3 regions of the Promicromonospora sp. NPDC019610 genome follow, and region 2 is predicted to be linked to each of the others. Evidence: riboswitches for the same ligand, from Rfam matches in the RefSeq annotation. Region 2 holds a riboswitch; each other region holds the start of a gene.

Region 1 (4,674 bases), on a different contig from region 2:
GCTCGTACCTGCTGCTCGACGCCGCCACGCTCGGCGTGGTCGCCGTGCTGGACGGCATCGCGCTGACCACCCTGCGCACGCCCGCCGTGTCGGTGGCGGCGGTGCTGGACCGGCTGCTGGAGGGCGCCGACCCGCTCCACGTCACCGACCCGCTCCGCGTCGCCGTCATCGGCGCGGGACCGCAGGCCCACGGGCACGTCGCGACGCTCGCGGACGCCCCGGGCGGGCGGCGGCCGCCAGCCCACGTCAGCCAGCTCGTCCGGGACCCGGACCGGGTCGCCGGGACGGAGGGCGCGCGGATCGCCGGCGGCCGGGTGATCCGGCTGGGCGGCCCCGGGTCGGACGACGCGCTGCGCGCCGCCGACGTCATCGTGTGCGCGACGTCGGCCCGCGAGCCGCTGTTGGACGCCGCGCTGGTCGCGGACACCGCCGTCGTGATCGCGGTCGGCTCGCACGAGCCGGGCGCCCGGGAGCTGCCGGCCGACCTGCTCGCTCGCGGGACCGTCGTCGTCGAGGACCCGGGCGCCGCACTGCGCGAGGCGGGCGACGTGGTGCTCGCGATCGCGGACGGCGCCCTGAACGCCGAGGACCTGGTGCCGATGCGCGACGTCGTCACCGGCGCCGTCCGCCCCGACCCGGCGCGGCCGCTCGTGGTCAAGACCACCGGGATGTCGTGGGAGGACCTGGTCGTGGCGGAGGCGGTGCTGGCGGGGGTGCGGTGACTCGCGGCCGGTGCTGGACCGGGTGGCCCGTGTCACAGCGGGGTCTGTCACACCTGCGGGGTGTGCGGAGTCATCTCTTGGTCGGTGCGGCACCCGGCCTGCACCTCCCGAGAGGATGACCATGAGCTCAGCGCAAGAATCCCTGCGCCGCGACTTCCGCGGCGACATCATCGAGCCCGGCGACGCCGGGTACGAGGACGTCGGTCGCTCGCGGCTCGCCGCGGGCAGCCCCGCCTACGTCCTGCGCCCCCGGACGGTCGAGGACGTCCAGGCCGCCGTCCGCTTCGCCGTCGAGTCGGGGCTCACGCTGTCGGTGCGCGGCGGCGGCCACAGCTTCGCGGGCTTCGGTACCAACGACGGCGGCATCGTGATCGACCTGAGCCCCCTCGCGGGCGTCGAGGTGGTCGACCCCGGGCGGCACGTCGTGCGGATCGGCGGCGGAGCCCACTGGGGTGACGTCGCCGAGGCCCTCACCCCGCACGGCCTGGCGATCTCCTCCGGCGACACCAGGAGCGTCGGCGTCGGCGGACTGACGCTGAGCGGCGGCATCGGCTGGAAGGTCCGCAAGCACGGCCTGGCCCTGGACAACGTGGTGGCCGCCGAGCTGGTCCTGGCCGACGGCTCGTTCGTCACCGCGAGCGCCGACGAGCACCCGGACCTGTTCTGGGCGATCCGGGGCGGCGGTGGCAACTTCGGGGTCGTGACGGCGTTCCACTTCGTGGCGCACCCGACCACCGACGTCTTCTTCGGCAAGGTCGTGTTCCCGCAGTCCGAGGCCGTCGAGGTGCTCCAGGGTTGGGCGGAGTACCTGCGCACGGCCCCCGAGGAGCTCACGTCCATCGCGAACCTCGCCAACCCGTTCGCGGGCGGGCCGGAGGCGCCCGTCGAGATCCACGTCGCGTTCGACGGGGACGACGCCGCGGCCGCGGCCCGGGCGATCGACCCGGTCCGGCGGCTCGGCACGGTGGTGGCCGACGACGTGGCCCTGATGGCCTACGCGGACGTGCTGGTGGAGGGCGGCTCTCCGCCGCCCGGGATCGAGGTGCTCGCCCACGACGGCTTCGTCGACCGGGAGGCGGTGCCCGAGGTGCTGCAGATCCTGGCGCAGGTCGGCACGTCGCCGGGCGCTCCGTCGATCGCGATCCGGACCGTCGGTGGCGCGGTGGCGCGGGTGCCGAGCGACGCCACGGCGTACGCGCACCGCCAGGCGGACCTGATGGTCGCGACCGTGACGGGCGGTCCGGTGGCCGTCGTCGATGCCGCGCGGGAGGGCGTGGACGCGATCTGGGGCAAGCTCGCCCCGCATCTCAGCGGGGCGTACGCGAACTTCCTCACGACCGCGGATGAGACGGACGTCACAGACGTCTACCCGAAGTCGACCTACGAGCGGCTCGCGTCGGTCAAGCGGCGGTACGACGCGGACAACCTGTTCGCCCGCAACCACAATGTGCGACCTGGACAGATGTCCTAGTCGGGACCTTCGACCCGGTGGGCGCCGCCCTCGATCAGGCCGGCGCCCATCGCACTAGCGTAGGTCGGACATTCCGGTCAATAGCTCCAGCACCGACCGGGATGTCCGTAACGCGATCGTGACTTTCGCGCCGAGGCGGGCTACGGTCGGTCCCGCTCACGGGGAATTCCGTGGGCACTCGTGGTGGACGCCGAGCCCTGTCACCGCCGCGAGATCTGCTCTGAACAGATGACAGGGACGGGGGAACCAAGTACGTGGGCACCGCCAGGTGCCCTTGGGGTGAAGCCGCAACCAGCACGACGCGGCCGGGTCATTCTCCGATCCGAATCCGACAGCTCACCTCGTAGGCGCCGGGAGAAACTGCTGTGACCACACGCATGCCCGGGCGCCATCGTGCTGCCCACGCACCGCTCACCCCGCTGACCCCGATCTCTCGTGCCGCGTCCCGCGGCATCTCCGCGACCGCCCGCCGTGGCGCGGTCGTCGCCGCCGGATCGGGACTCCTCATCTCCCTGCTCGGCATCCCGGCCAACGCCGCCCCCGCGAACGACCCCAGCACGAACACCGCCGAGCTCGAGGCCGTGCGCGACGCCGTCCAGGACGCCACGCAGAAGTCGACCGACGCCGAGGTGGCCACCGCGGCCCTGACCACGGCCAAGGTGGACACCGCCCCCGCCGTGAAGGTCGCCGCCGACAGCGAGTTCGAGCTGGAGACCGGCACCATCAAGGTGACGCCGGCCCCCGAGCCGGAGCCCGAGCCCGAGCCCGTCGTCGAGGCCGAGCCGGTCGTCGAGGCCGAGCCCGCCAAGGCGGAGGTCGAGGCCACCGCCGTCGCCGAGAAGCCCGCGGAGAAGGCCGCCCCGGCCTCCACCTCCGGGTCCAAGATCGTCGACATCGCCATGCAGTACCTCGGCGTCCCCTACGTCTGGGCCGGTGCGACCCCCGCCGGGTTCGACTGCTCGGGCTTCACGTCCTACGTCTACGCCCAGGTCGGCATCACCCTGCCGCACTCCTCGGCGCAGCAGCGCTACTCCGGCACCGAGGTCTCGGCCGCCGACGCGCAGCCGGGCGACATCATCTGGTCCCCGGGCCACGTCGCCATCTACGCGGGCGACGGCATGCAGATCGAGGCGCCGGTCCCCGGCCAGACCGTCCGGTACACCGAGATCTGGCAGGACAGCCCGGTCTACCTCCGGATCGGCTGACCCACCCGGGTCGGCTGACCCACCCGGTCGGCTCCGCCCGACACCGGCTCACGAAGTGGCCCGCACCAGGACGGTGCGGGCCCTTCGTGCGTCGTGGCAGGATCGCCACCATGAGCAGCGCGCCCACGAGCGTCGAGACCAACGCCCTGAACACCATCGACGAGGCCGAACGGCGCGGTTCGCCGCGCAACCTGTTCTGGCCGTGGTTCGGGGCCAACGTCTCGGTGCTCGGCCTCGGGTACGGCTCCTACCTGCTGGGCTTCGCCGTGTCGTTCTGGCAGGCGGTCGTGGTCGGCACCATTGGCATCGTGGTGTCGTTCCTGTTCTGCGGGTTCATCTCGCTGGCCGGAAAGCGCGGGTCGGCGCCCACCATGGTCCTGTCCCGGGCCGCGTTCGGCGTGCGGGGCAACAAGCTGCCGTCGCTGCTGTCGTGGATCCTCACGGTCGGCTGGGAGACGGTGCTCGTCGCGCTGGCCACGCTCGCGACGTCGACCGTGCTCGACACGCTCGGCTGGGGCGGCGGCACGGTCACCAAGATCGTGGCGCTCGTGGTGGTGGCGGGCATCGTGGTGGTCGCGGGCGTCTTCGGGTTCGACCTCGTGATGCGGCTCCAGGTCGTCATCACGGTGCTGACCGCCGTGCTCACCGTCGTCTACATCATCCTGGTGCTCGACCACATCGACTGGGCCACGGTCGCCGCGATCCCCGCCGGCGGCAGCCCGCAGGTCATCGGCGGGCTCGTGTTCATGATGACCGGCTTCGGGCTGGGCTGGGTCAACATGGCCGCCGACTACTCGCGGTACCTGCCGCGCTCCGCCTCCGGGCGCGGCATCGTCGGATGGACCACGCTGGGCGCCTCGCTGGCCCCCGTCGTCCTGCTCGTGTTCGGCCTGCTGCTCGCCGGCTCCGACCCCGTGCTCAACGAGGCGATCGGCGCCGACCCGATCGGCGCCCTGTCCACGATCCTGCCCACCTGGTTCCTCATCCCGTTCGTCGTCGTCGCGCTGGCCGGGCTGATCGGCGGCGCCGCCCTCGACATCTACTCCTCCGGGCTCGCACTGCTCTCCCTGGGCCTGCCCGCGCCGCGCTGGGTGGCCGCCGCGATCGACGGCGCGCTCATGGTCGTCGGCGCGATCTACGTCGTCTTCGTCGCCGACTCCTTCATCGGCCCGTTCCAGGGTTTCCTCATCACCCTCGGCGTCCCGATCGCCGCGTGGTGCGGCGTGCTGCTCGCCGACATCCTGCTGCGCCGCCGCGACTACACCGACGCCGACCT
Region 2 (4,674 bases):
CCCGAACCTGGACCTGGACGCGCTGGTGAGCCGCGTCCGCCGTCGTCGGACCCAGATCAAGCGCGCCCTGCTGGACCAGACCGTCGTGTCCGGTGTGGGCAACATCTACGCCGACGAGGCACTGTGGCGGGCGCAGGTGCACTGGGCACGACCCACGGACAAGCTGAAGGCCGCCGACGTGCGCCGCGTGCTGGACGCGGCGGCCGAGGTGATGCGCGAGGCGCTGGCACAGGGCGGCACGAGCTTCGACGAGCTGTACGTCAACGTGAACGGCCAGTCGGGGTACTTCGACCGGTCGCTCGCCGTGTACGGCCGGGAGAACGAGGAGTGCCGTCGCTGCGGCGCGCTGGTGCGCCGCGACGCGTTCATGAACCGGTCGTCCTTCACCTGCCCGGTCTGCCAACCGAGACCCCGCAGCCTCTGACCCCGCCCCGCCCGTTGAGTGCTGGCTATCTGTCGAATCGGAGCGCCCGGGACATCAGGTAGCCCGCACTCAACGAAGGGTCGGGCGGGGTCGGGTCAGCGGGTCGCGACGTTGCGGAGCGTGCCGCCCGTGCGCCAGGCCGTCAGCTGTTCGGCCAGGAAGCGGGCCGCGCCGCGCGGGCGCCCACCCGCGACGTGCGGCGTGAGGATCAGGTTCGGCACGTCCCACAGCGGCGAGTCGGCGGGCAGCGGCTCGGTCTCCATGACGTCGAGCGCCGCGCCGGCGAGCCGGCCGGAGCGCAGGGCGTCCTCCAGGGCGGCCTCGTCGACGGTCGCGCCGCGGCCGACGTTGACGAACCGCGCGGTCGGCGGCAGCAGGCCGAGCAGCCGGGCATCCAGGATGTGCCGCGTCGCGGGCACGGCCGGCAGCAGCGAGACCAGCAGGTCGGTCTCGGCCAGCAGCGCGTCGAGGCCGCCGGCGTCGACCACGGGGTAGCCGGAGCGCTCGCCCGCCCGCGAGGCGACACCCGTGACCTGTGCGCCGAGCGCGGTCAGCAGGGGCGCGAGCCGGAGGGCGATCGAGCCGAAGCCCCAGATCGTCACGCGCGCGCCGTCGAGCGAGTACTCGCGGCCGGTGACGCCGTCGGCCTGGGCGAACGCGATCTCCTTGGCCCAGCGGTGCTCCTGCTGCGCGGCCAGGGACACGTCGATCCGCCGGACCGACGCCAGGATGAGGGCCAGCGCGTGCTCGGTGACGGTGTCGTCGTGCAGGGACTGCCCGGAGGAGATGACGACGTCGGGCGCGAATCCGGAGCGCAGCGCGACGTCCGGGCCCGCCGACAGGGTCTGCACCCAGCGCAGGCCGGTCAGCCGCTCGGCGGCGTCGGCGACGATCTTGGGCGGGCTGGACCAGGTGACGAGCAGCTCGGCGTCGGTGTGCTCGGCGGGGATCGGCTCGTTCATCGCGTAGGTGGCGACGGTGTCGGTGCCGCCGGGCGCGAAGGAGGCTCCGCCGTCGGGCAGCAGGGACGGGAAGTCGAGGTCGAAGGGCACGTCCGGTACGAGGATCTTCACGTCGGGGACGTTACCCGACCGGGCCACGGAGCAGAGCGCCCGTCCGGCCGTCCCGAGGAACCTCCTCGGGACGGCCGGACGGGCGCTCCGGCGTGCGGTCCGACGTGCGGCCCGGGAGGCGTCAGCCCGTCACCCGGATGAACACCGGGTTGGTCTGCCACATCTCCGTGTAGTGCACGGGGACACCCTCCTGCTGCGCCTCGACGACCATGCCGTCGCCCGCGTAGAGCGAGACGTGGCCGGACGTCCAGACGATGTCGCCCGGCTGGGCCTCCGCGGCGGAGACCTGGTAGCCGACGGTCGACATCGAGGCCGAGCTGTGCGGGAGGCTGACCCCGAGCTGGCCGTAGACGTACTGGATGAGCCCGGAGCAGTCAAAGCCGCTGGGGGAGGCTCCGCCCCACACGTAGGGCACGCCCACGTACTCGAGGGCGAGGTTGACGGCCTGCTGGCCGAGGCCCGCGGAGGACTCGGCGACCGCCGCGGCGGCGGCCTCGGCCTCGGCTGCTGCTGCCGCCGCGGCCTCAGCGGCGGCCTTGGCTTCCGCCTCGGCCTTCGCCCTGGCTTCCGCCTCGGCCTTGGCGCGGGCCTCCGCCTCCGCCTTCGCCCTGGCCTCGGCGATGCCTGCCTCGGTCTCGGCGTACGGGGTCACGGTGACGCGGCCCCGCTCGGCCTGGAAGTCGGCGTCGTGGGCGACCTGGACCTTGGTCACGAGGTTCTCGGCCAGGCCCGCGCGGGTCGTGGTGTCGAACGTCTTGTTGGCGAGCGTGGTCTGGGTGTGGGACTCGGCAGGCGCGGTGTGGGCGGTCTGGGTGAAGACCGACGCGAGCATGCCGGACGTGACGACCGCGATGGCGCCGGTACGGGCGGCATTCTCGGCTGCTGTCTGGGTCAGAGCGGTGAAGGGGGTGAGGGCGGGGCCCTCGGCGCGGTGCCGCCCCCGGTTGCTGGGTCGGTTTGCCTGGTCGTCCGCCCAGTCGTGGGTGCGGTCGGTGAGTACGGTCACCAGTGATCTCCTCGGACGCCTACGAGGTGAGCTGTCGGGTTCGGATGGGGAGAGCGATCACCCGGCCTCACAAGGAGGCTTCACCCCGAGGACACTCGCGTGCCCGGCTTACCTGGTTCCCCCGCCCCTGTCACGTTCTGGCTGCTCAGGACCGGTGACAGGATTCGGCGTCCGGGCCTGGACCTCCCCGTTGCTGGAGCGGCGAGATCGACCGTACTCGTCCGTTGCGTAAATGTCACGATTAGGTCACATACCGTCTTGTGGTGGAACGTTCCTGGCAATGAGTGCCGCGTGTCACCATGGCGTGCATGCCCGATTCCCTGCCCGACACCCTGCGCGCCCGGTACGACGTCGTCGTCGTGGGCGGCGGTCACAACGGCCTCACCGCGGCGGCCTATGCGGCCCGCGGCGGACGCTCGGTCCTCGTCCTGGAGCGCGCCGACCACGTGGGCGGCGCCGCCGTCTCGGCCCGCCCGTTCGCGGGCGTCGACGCCCGTCTGTCGCGCTACTCCTACCTCGTCTCGCTCCTGCCCCGGCGGATCATCGACGAGCTCGGCCTCCCGGTCCGGCTCGTCCGGCGCCGCTGGTCGTCGTACACCCCCGTGGCCGACGGCGGCCTGCTGGTCGACACCCAGGACGACGCCGCCACCCGCGCCTCGTTCCGGCGCCTCACCGGCTCTGACGCCGACTTCGAGGCCTGGGGCCGGTTCTACGCCATGACCGCCGAGGTCGCCCGCCGCCTCGCCCCGACGCTCACCGAACCCCTGCTCCCGCGCTCCGCCGTCCGGCACCTCGTCGCCGACGGCGTGGGCGAGGAGGCCTGGCGCGCGCTCTTCGAGGAGCCCCTCGGCGAGGTGCTGCGCCGCACCTTCGCTGACGACGTCGTGCGCGGCGTCGCCGCCACGGACGGCCTGATCGGCACGTTCGCCGACGTCGACGAGTCGTCCCTGCGGCAGAACCGCTGCTTCCTCTACCACGTGATCGGCAACGGGACCGGCGACTGGGACGTGCCCGTGGGCGGTATGGGGGCCGTCTCCGGTGCCCTGCGCGACGCCGCGGTGGCGGCCGGCGCCACGATCGTCACCTCGGCGACCGTCACCGCCGTCGACCCCGGAGCCGTGGGGGCCGAGGTGGCCTGGACCGACGCCGCCGGGCGCACCCGGGGCGTGACCGCCGGGCACGTGCTCGCCGGGTGCGCGCCGGCCGAGCTGGAGCGGCTGCTCGCCGCGGCCGGCCGGGGCGCCGCCTCCGGGTCGGTGTCCGCGGGGGAGGCGTCCGCGGGGGAGAGGACTGCGGGGGAGAGGGCTGCCGGGCCGAGGCCCGAGGGCGCCCAGCTCAAGGTGAACATGCTGCTGCGCCGGCTGCCCCGGCTGCGGGACGACGTCGACCCCGTGGCCGCGTTCAGCGGCACGCTGCACGTCAACGAGTCACTCACCCAGCTCCAGGACGCGTACGCGCAGGCAGCCGCAGGGCGCATCCCCGACGTGCCGCCGAGCGAGATCTACTGCCACACCCTGTCCGACCGGACGATCCTCGGCCCGGAGCTTGCCGCGACCGAGGCGCAGACCATCACGCTGTTCGGGCTGCACATGCCGGCCCGGCTCTTCCGCGCGGACCCCGACGGCGCCCGCGAGCGGGCACTGCGGGCCACCCTCGCGTCCCTGAACTCGGTGCTGGCCGAGCCCATCGAGGACGTGCTCGCCCTCGACGCCGACGGCGCGCCCTGCCTGGAGGTCCGCACCCCCGTGGACCTGGAGGGCGACGTCGGGCTGCCGGGTGGACACATCTTCCACCGCGACTTGAGCTGGCCGTTCGCGGAGGACCGGTCCGGTGCTGGGGCTGTGTCCGGTGCTGGGTCCGGGGACGACACGGGGGCCGCCGCCGCGGCGGGGGCTGGGTCCGGGTCCGACGCCGGGGCCGGTGCCCGGTCCGCGAGCGGGGCCGCGACCTGGGTCGACCCGGGCTCCGCGCCGTCCGCCGCCGAACGCTGGGGCGTCGCGACGGCGCACCCGAGAGTGCTGCTCGCGGGTGCAGGCGCCCGCCGCGGCGGCGGCGTGAGCGGCATCCCGGGCCGAGCCGCCGCCATGGCAGTGCTGGAGACCCCGGCGCCCTGACCCGCGCCCGACCCATCGACCGACCCCGGGTGTTGACCACAGCAGTTGCTGCCAGGT
Region 3 (4,674 bases), on a different contig from region 2:
AACATCGGATTCGACGAGTTCTGGTCCTGGTCGACCTGGCTCTTCGCGGTGATCGGCGCGGTCATCGTCATCCTGATCGCGCAGGCGATCTTCGGTCGGCGCAAGACCGCCTGACCGCTGTGGCCCGCGGCCGCACCACCCTCGTCGTCGTCCTGACGTCGCTGGTCGGGGCGGCCGCGGTCGCATGTTCGGGCGCGCCCGCGCCGTCGTCGACCCTGGGGCCCGTGCCCGACGACATCGCCGACCACCTCAGCGTCCAGGTGGACCAGGGGCGCACGCAGTACGCCGCCCGCGAGATCGTCCTCGCGGTCACCAACGACTCGGACGAGACGATGACGCTCCTGTCGGGCGCCCTGGACGCGGACGGCTTCGGGCCGTCGCACCCCACCAAGGAGAACCGCACCCCGGCGCTGCGGCCCGGCACCACGCGGGACGTCTACGTCGAGCTGGGCGAGGCGGAGTGCGCGGGCTTCCCGGCGGGTCCGGAGGAGCCGGTGCCGGACGCCGCGCCGTCGGCCACGATCACGCTGGCCCGCGGCGAGTTCGACGACCTGGGACCGGCCGCCGACGTCGTCGTCGCGGAGGTGGGCGACCCCGGCGGGCACCTCGCGCGGAACCACGCGGTGGACTGCGCCACGGCCGCGGTCGCGGCGGGTGCGAGCCTCGCCGTCGACGCGGACATCCCCGTCGAGACGCGCGGCGGGGAGCTCACCGCCCTGGTCACGCTGCGGATCGACCCGGTGGACGGCGGGCCGGGGGTCACGATCGACCGGATCGCCGGGACCACCATCATGAACAACCCCGACCCCGACGGCGAGGAGACCGGCTGGACCGGCTCCGCGCTCGACGGGCAACGGTCGGGCAGCATCACCCTGCCCGTGGTGCCCGCCCGCTGCGACGCCCACGCCGTGGGCGAGGACAAGCGCGGCACCTTCCTGCCCGTGACGGCGAGCGTCGACGGGGTGACGCAGCACGTGATCTACGTGCCCATGCCGGACTCGGCGCGTGCCGACCTGTTCGCCTTCATCGCGGACAGCTGCGACTGGCCGGAGTAGCCCGTCGTCCCAGGCGTACGCGAAAGGCGCCCCCTCGGTACCGGGCCCGGTACCGAGGGGGCGCCCCGCGAGAAGCTCTGTTCAGGCAGTCTCAGGCTCTGCCTTTTGTCGTCTGAGCCTGCGGCTCCGCTCCGGGCGAGTGCCTCGTTCCTCGGCCCTCACCCTGCGCTGCGCCTCCGGCTCAGACGACGCGGATGAAGGTCGGGCTGTTCTGCCACATCTCGGTGTAGCGCACCGGCATGCCGGCCGCCCAGGCCTCGATGATCATGCCGTCGCCCGCGTAGAGCGCCACGTGGCCGGGCGTCCAGACGATGTCGCCGGGCTCGGGGTACGTGACCTGGTAGCCGGAGCTCAGCAGCGCGCCCGACGAGTGCGGCAGGGAGATCCCGAGCTGCGCGTACGTGTACTGGATCAGGCCCGAGCAGTCCATGCCCTCCGCCGGCGAGTTGCCGCCCAGCACGTAGGTGATGCCCAGGTAGTTGAAGGCCACGTTGACGGCCTGCTGGCCGAGCGGGACGGGGTCCGGTGCGTCGACCGAGACGACGGCGGGGCCCTCGCCCTTCTCGCCGTCGGCCCCCGTGGAGGCGCCCAGGGCTTCCATCTCGATCGGCATCTTCGCGTCGGCCGGGACGGTCACGGTGGGGGCGGCGGCGACGGACTGCTTGGCCACCGCGGTGAGGGAGTTGAGGTCGACCGAGTTGAGCTTCGCGGTCTTGACGTCGGTCTTCAGGTCCATCGCCGGGGCCGCGTGGGCCGTCGTCGCGATGGTGGAGATCAGGACGCCACCGGCAGCTGCGGCGAGCGCGCCGCGGCGGGCAACGGTGCCGGCGTTCTCGGTGGCGGTACGAGCGAGGATGGTCAGCGGAGTCTGGGCCGGGCGGCTGTCACGATGCCGTCCGCGGAGGGAGTTCGTCACCTAATGTCTCCTGTACCGCCTGCGAGGTCAGCTGTCGGGTTCGGGTAGGAGTACAACCCGGCCGCACGGCTACTGGGGGGTTTCCGTCCGGCTTCACCCCGAGGACGACGATCCTGCTGTCGCCCGGGAATGGGTCCCCCGCTCCTGTCTTGAACGTCTGGTCACGAACCGGTGACAGGACTCGGCGTCCGGATCGCGACTCCACCGTGGAGGTGGAGCAGAAGTCAAAGTACACACGTTCACGGAAAAAGTCACGATCGGGTTACGCATTACGGTCTGACCCAACGAAGGCGCAGATTTGCGCCGTTCCGGGCTTCAGGGGTTATGACCGACATCACACATCCGCTAGCGTTCGGCGGCATGGGCGAATCGCACTCCCGTATCTCCGCCTGGTGGGTGTTTCCCATCAGTGCGATCGTCTGGTGGATCTGTGGGTTCCTGCCCTGGCTCGCGCAGCTGTCGTACCAGGTCACCGGCGTCGCGCAGGCGTCTGACACGGCCGCGGCGGGCCTCCTCCCGCTCCCCTTCACGGCCGACGGCGCGGTGGTCGGCCTCGTCGTGATGGCGCTGTTCGGCGGCGTGCTCGCCGGGGCCACCGCCCGGCTGGCCCGCTCGGCCGGAGCGGGTGCCGGGGCCGCGATCGCCGGCACCCTGCTCGCGATGGCAGGGGCCGGCGGCGCCTCGTGGTGGCTCGCAGCCCGCGAGACCGTCCCCGGGGACGCCATGCCGGTCGGCATGCTCGTGGTCACCTGCGCGGCCGGGATCGTGGGCCTCGGCGCGGGGCTCCTGGCGGGCCTCGGGCCGGCCGCGCTGCGCGGTGTCGCCCTCGCCCTGCCGGTGGTGCTCGTCGACGGCTGGTTCTGGGGCTTCGTGCCCGGCAACGAGGTGTCCCCGACCGGCACGTGGTGGGTGTTGGCCGTGGCCCTCGGCATCGCATTCGGCCTCACCGTGGACAGCAGGCCGATCGAGCTCCTCGGCTGGTTGCCCGCCGCCGGTGCCGTGTGGGTGCTCCAGGCGGCCGGACCCGCCCTGCTCGCGGTGCAGGAGAACATCTGGCCGGGTTCCGCGCTCACCGAGGACCCGCTGTCCGCCGTCGCGATCGCCGCGGGCAAGATCGCTTCCGCCGCGATCGTGGCCGACGGGCACCAGCTCGGAGCCTGGGTGGTCGCCCTGCTGCTCGGCGCGGCGATCGCGGCGCTCCGGCTGTCCCGGGAGGCCGCGGACGAGAGCGAGCTCTCCGAGGCGTGGGCCTGACACGTCGTGCCCCTACTGATTGCGATTGTGTAAATTTCACCCCTCACGGCGCGCGAGGCCTGTTCGGCGCCGACCTGATCACCCTAGGTTTGCCCCAGTTCGGGGGTAATCAGCCCCTGTGCGAACAATGGGGGCATATATGAACAGGAAGTCACTCGTCGGCGCCGCCACCTCCGCGGCGCTCGTCGTGGCGGCGCTGGTCGCGGGGGCACCGGGTGCGCAGGCAGCGACCAGCGATCCCCTCCGGGACAGGCAGTGGGGCCTGGACCAGATCAACGCCGAGGCGGCCTGGGCGGCCAGCACCGGTGACGGCGCGGTGGTGGCCGTGGTCGACACAGGAGTCGACTTCGACCAGCCCGACCTGGCAGGACAGCTCCTGCCGGGTGCCACCTTCACGGGCTGCGCGGACGTCCGTCCGTGCGGCGACGGGGACTTCAGGGGCCCCGACGGCAGCAACGACGGCGACGAGCACGGGACCCACGTGGCGGGCATCGTCGCCGCCGCGACGGACAACGGCATCGGCGTCGCGGGTGTGGCGCCGGACGCCAGGATCCTCCCGGTCAAGGTGCTCGAGGCCGGGTCGGGTTCGTCGCAGGACATCGCGGACGGCATCCGCTGGGCGGCCGACCACGGTGCCGACGTCATCAACCTCTCCCTGGGCTCCGGCCTGGGCGGGCAGCTGCTGACGATCATCGGCGTCGACACCCTGATGCGGGACGCCATCGCCTACGCGCGCGAGCGCGGTGTGCTCACGGTGGCGGCGGCCGGCAACTCGTCGACCCCCCTCTGCAGCGACCCGGCGTTCACCAGCGTCGCGATCTGCGTCGGGGCCACGGACTCGGCCGGGCTCCACTCCTACTACTCCGAGCTGCCGGTCAAGCTCGACCTGAAGAGCGTCTCGGCGCCCGGCGGGTCGGGCGGGCTGACCGGCTGCGACGGCGACGTCTGGTCGACGGTTCCCGTGGGTACGGGGTCCGACACCTGTGCGGGCGGCAGCTACGACTCCTACGCGGGCACGTCGATGGCGACGCCGCACGTGGCCGGGGTCGCGGCGCTCCTGTTCGCACAGGGGCGCCCGGTCGACGAGGTGGAGGGCGCCATCCTCCGCACCGCCCACGACCCGCTGCTGGGTCTCACCGGGCTGTGGACGCCGCTCTACGGGTACGGCGTCGTCGACGCGGCCGCGGCGGTCGCGTACTGACGCCACGAAAGTCTGGCGCGCAGGAGCACCGCGGCCCACGCCGCGGTGCTCCTGCGCTCTGGTTGGTGGTGCGTGCTCGGTGCGGCTCAGTACGGGCGGATGTAGACCGCGTAGTCCTGCCACTGCTCGGTGTAGCGCACAGGACTGCCGTAGTTGGCGGCCTCGACCACCATGCCGTCGCCGGCGTAGAGGGACACGTGTCCCTGGGTCCACACGATGTCGCCCGGGATCGGTGACGACACCTGGTA

What was found. A riboswitch is a leader RNA that binds a small molecule or an ion and turns the genes downstream of it on or off. The one in region 2 is predicted to bind cyclic di-AMP.
Region 1: another riboswitch for cyclic di-AMP. It lies ahead of ACH45N_RS09350 (C40 family peptidase); the one in region 2 lies ahead of ACH45N_RS25305 (C40 family peptidase).
Region 3: another riboswitch for cyclic di-AMP. It lies ahead of ACH45N_RS01560 (C40 family peptidase); the one in region 2 lies ahead of ACH45N_RS25305 (C40 family peptidase).

Annotation. Positions count from the first base shown of each region.
Region 1 is NZ_JBIRXX010000001.1:2,092,706-2,097,379, reverse strand. Features, by position in the region: gene ACH45N_RS09360 (ornithine cyclodeaminase family protein) at 1-722, shown strand, start outside; gene ACH45N_RS09355 (FAD-binding oxidoreductase) at 844-2,193, shown strand; cyclic di-AMP (ydaO/yuaA leader) riboswitch at 2,388-2,555, shown strand; gene ACH45N_RS09350 (C40 family peptidase) at 2,559-3,398, shown strand; gene ACH45N_RS09345 (purine-cytosine permease family protein) at 3,509-4,674, shown strand, end outside.
Region 2 is NZ_JBIRXX010000004.1:91,321-95,994, forward strand. Features, by position in the region: gene mutM (bifunctional DNA-formamidopyrimidine glycosylase/DNA-(apurinic or apyrimidinic site) lyase) at 1-424, shown strand, start outside; gene ACH45N_RS25300 (NAD(P)-dependent oxidoreductase) at 520-1,497, opposite strand; gene ACH45N_RS25305 (C40 family peptidase) at 1,619-2,503, opposite strand; cyclic di-AMP (ydaO/yuaA leader) riboswitch at 2,504-2,683, opposite strand; gene ACH45N_RS25310 (phytoene desaturase family protein) at 2,812-4,617, shown strand.
Region 3 is NZ_JBIRXX010000001.1:355,870-360,543, forward strand. Features, by position in the region: gene ACH45N_RS01550 (GlsB/YeaQ/YmgE family stress response membrane protein) at 1-114, shown strand, start outside; gene ACH45N_RS01555 (hypothetical protein) at 120-1,055, shown strand; gene ACH45N_RS01560 (C40 family peptidase) at 1,237-1,971, opposite strand; cyclic di-AMP (ydaO/yuaA leader) riboswitch at 1,973-2,168, opposite strand; gene ACH45N_RS01565 (hypothetical protein) at 2,332-3,225, shown strand; gene ACH45N_RS01570 (S8 family serine peptidase) at 3,365-4,426, shown strand; gene ACH45N_RS01575 (C40 family peptidase) at 4,513-4,674, opposite strand, start outside.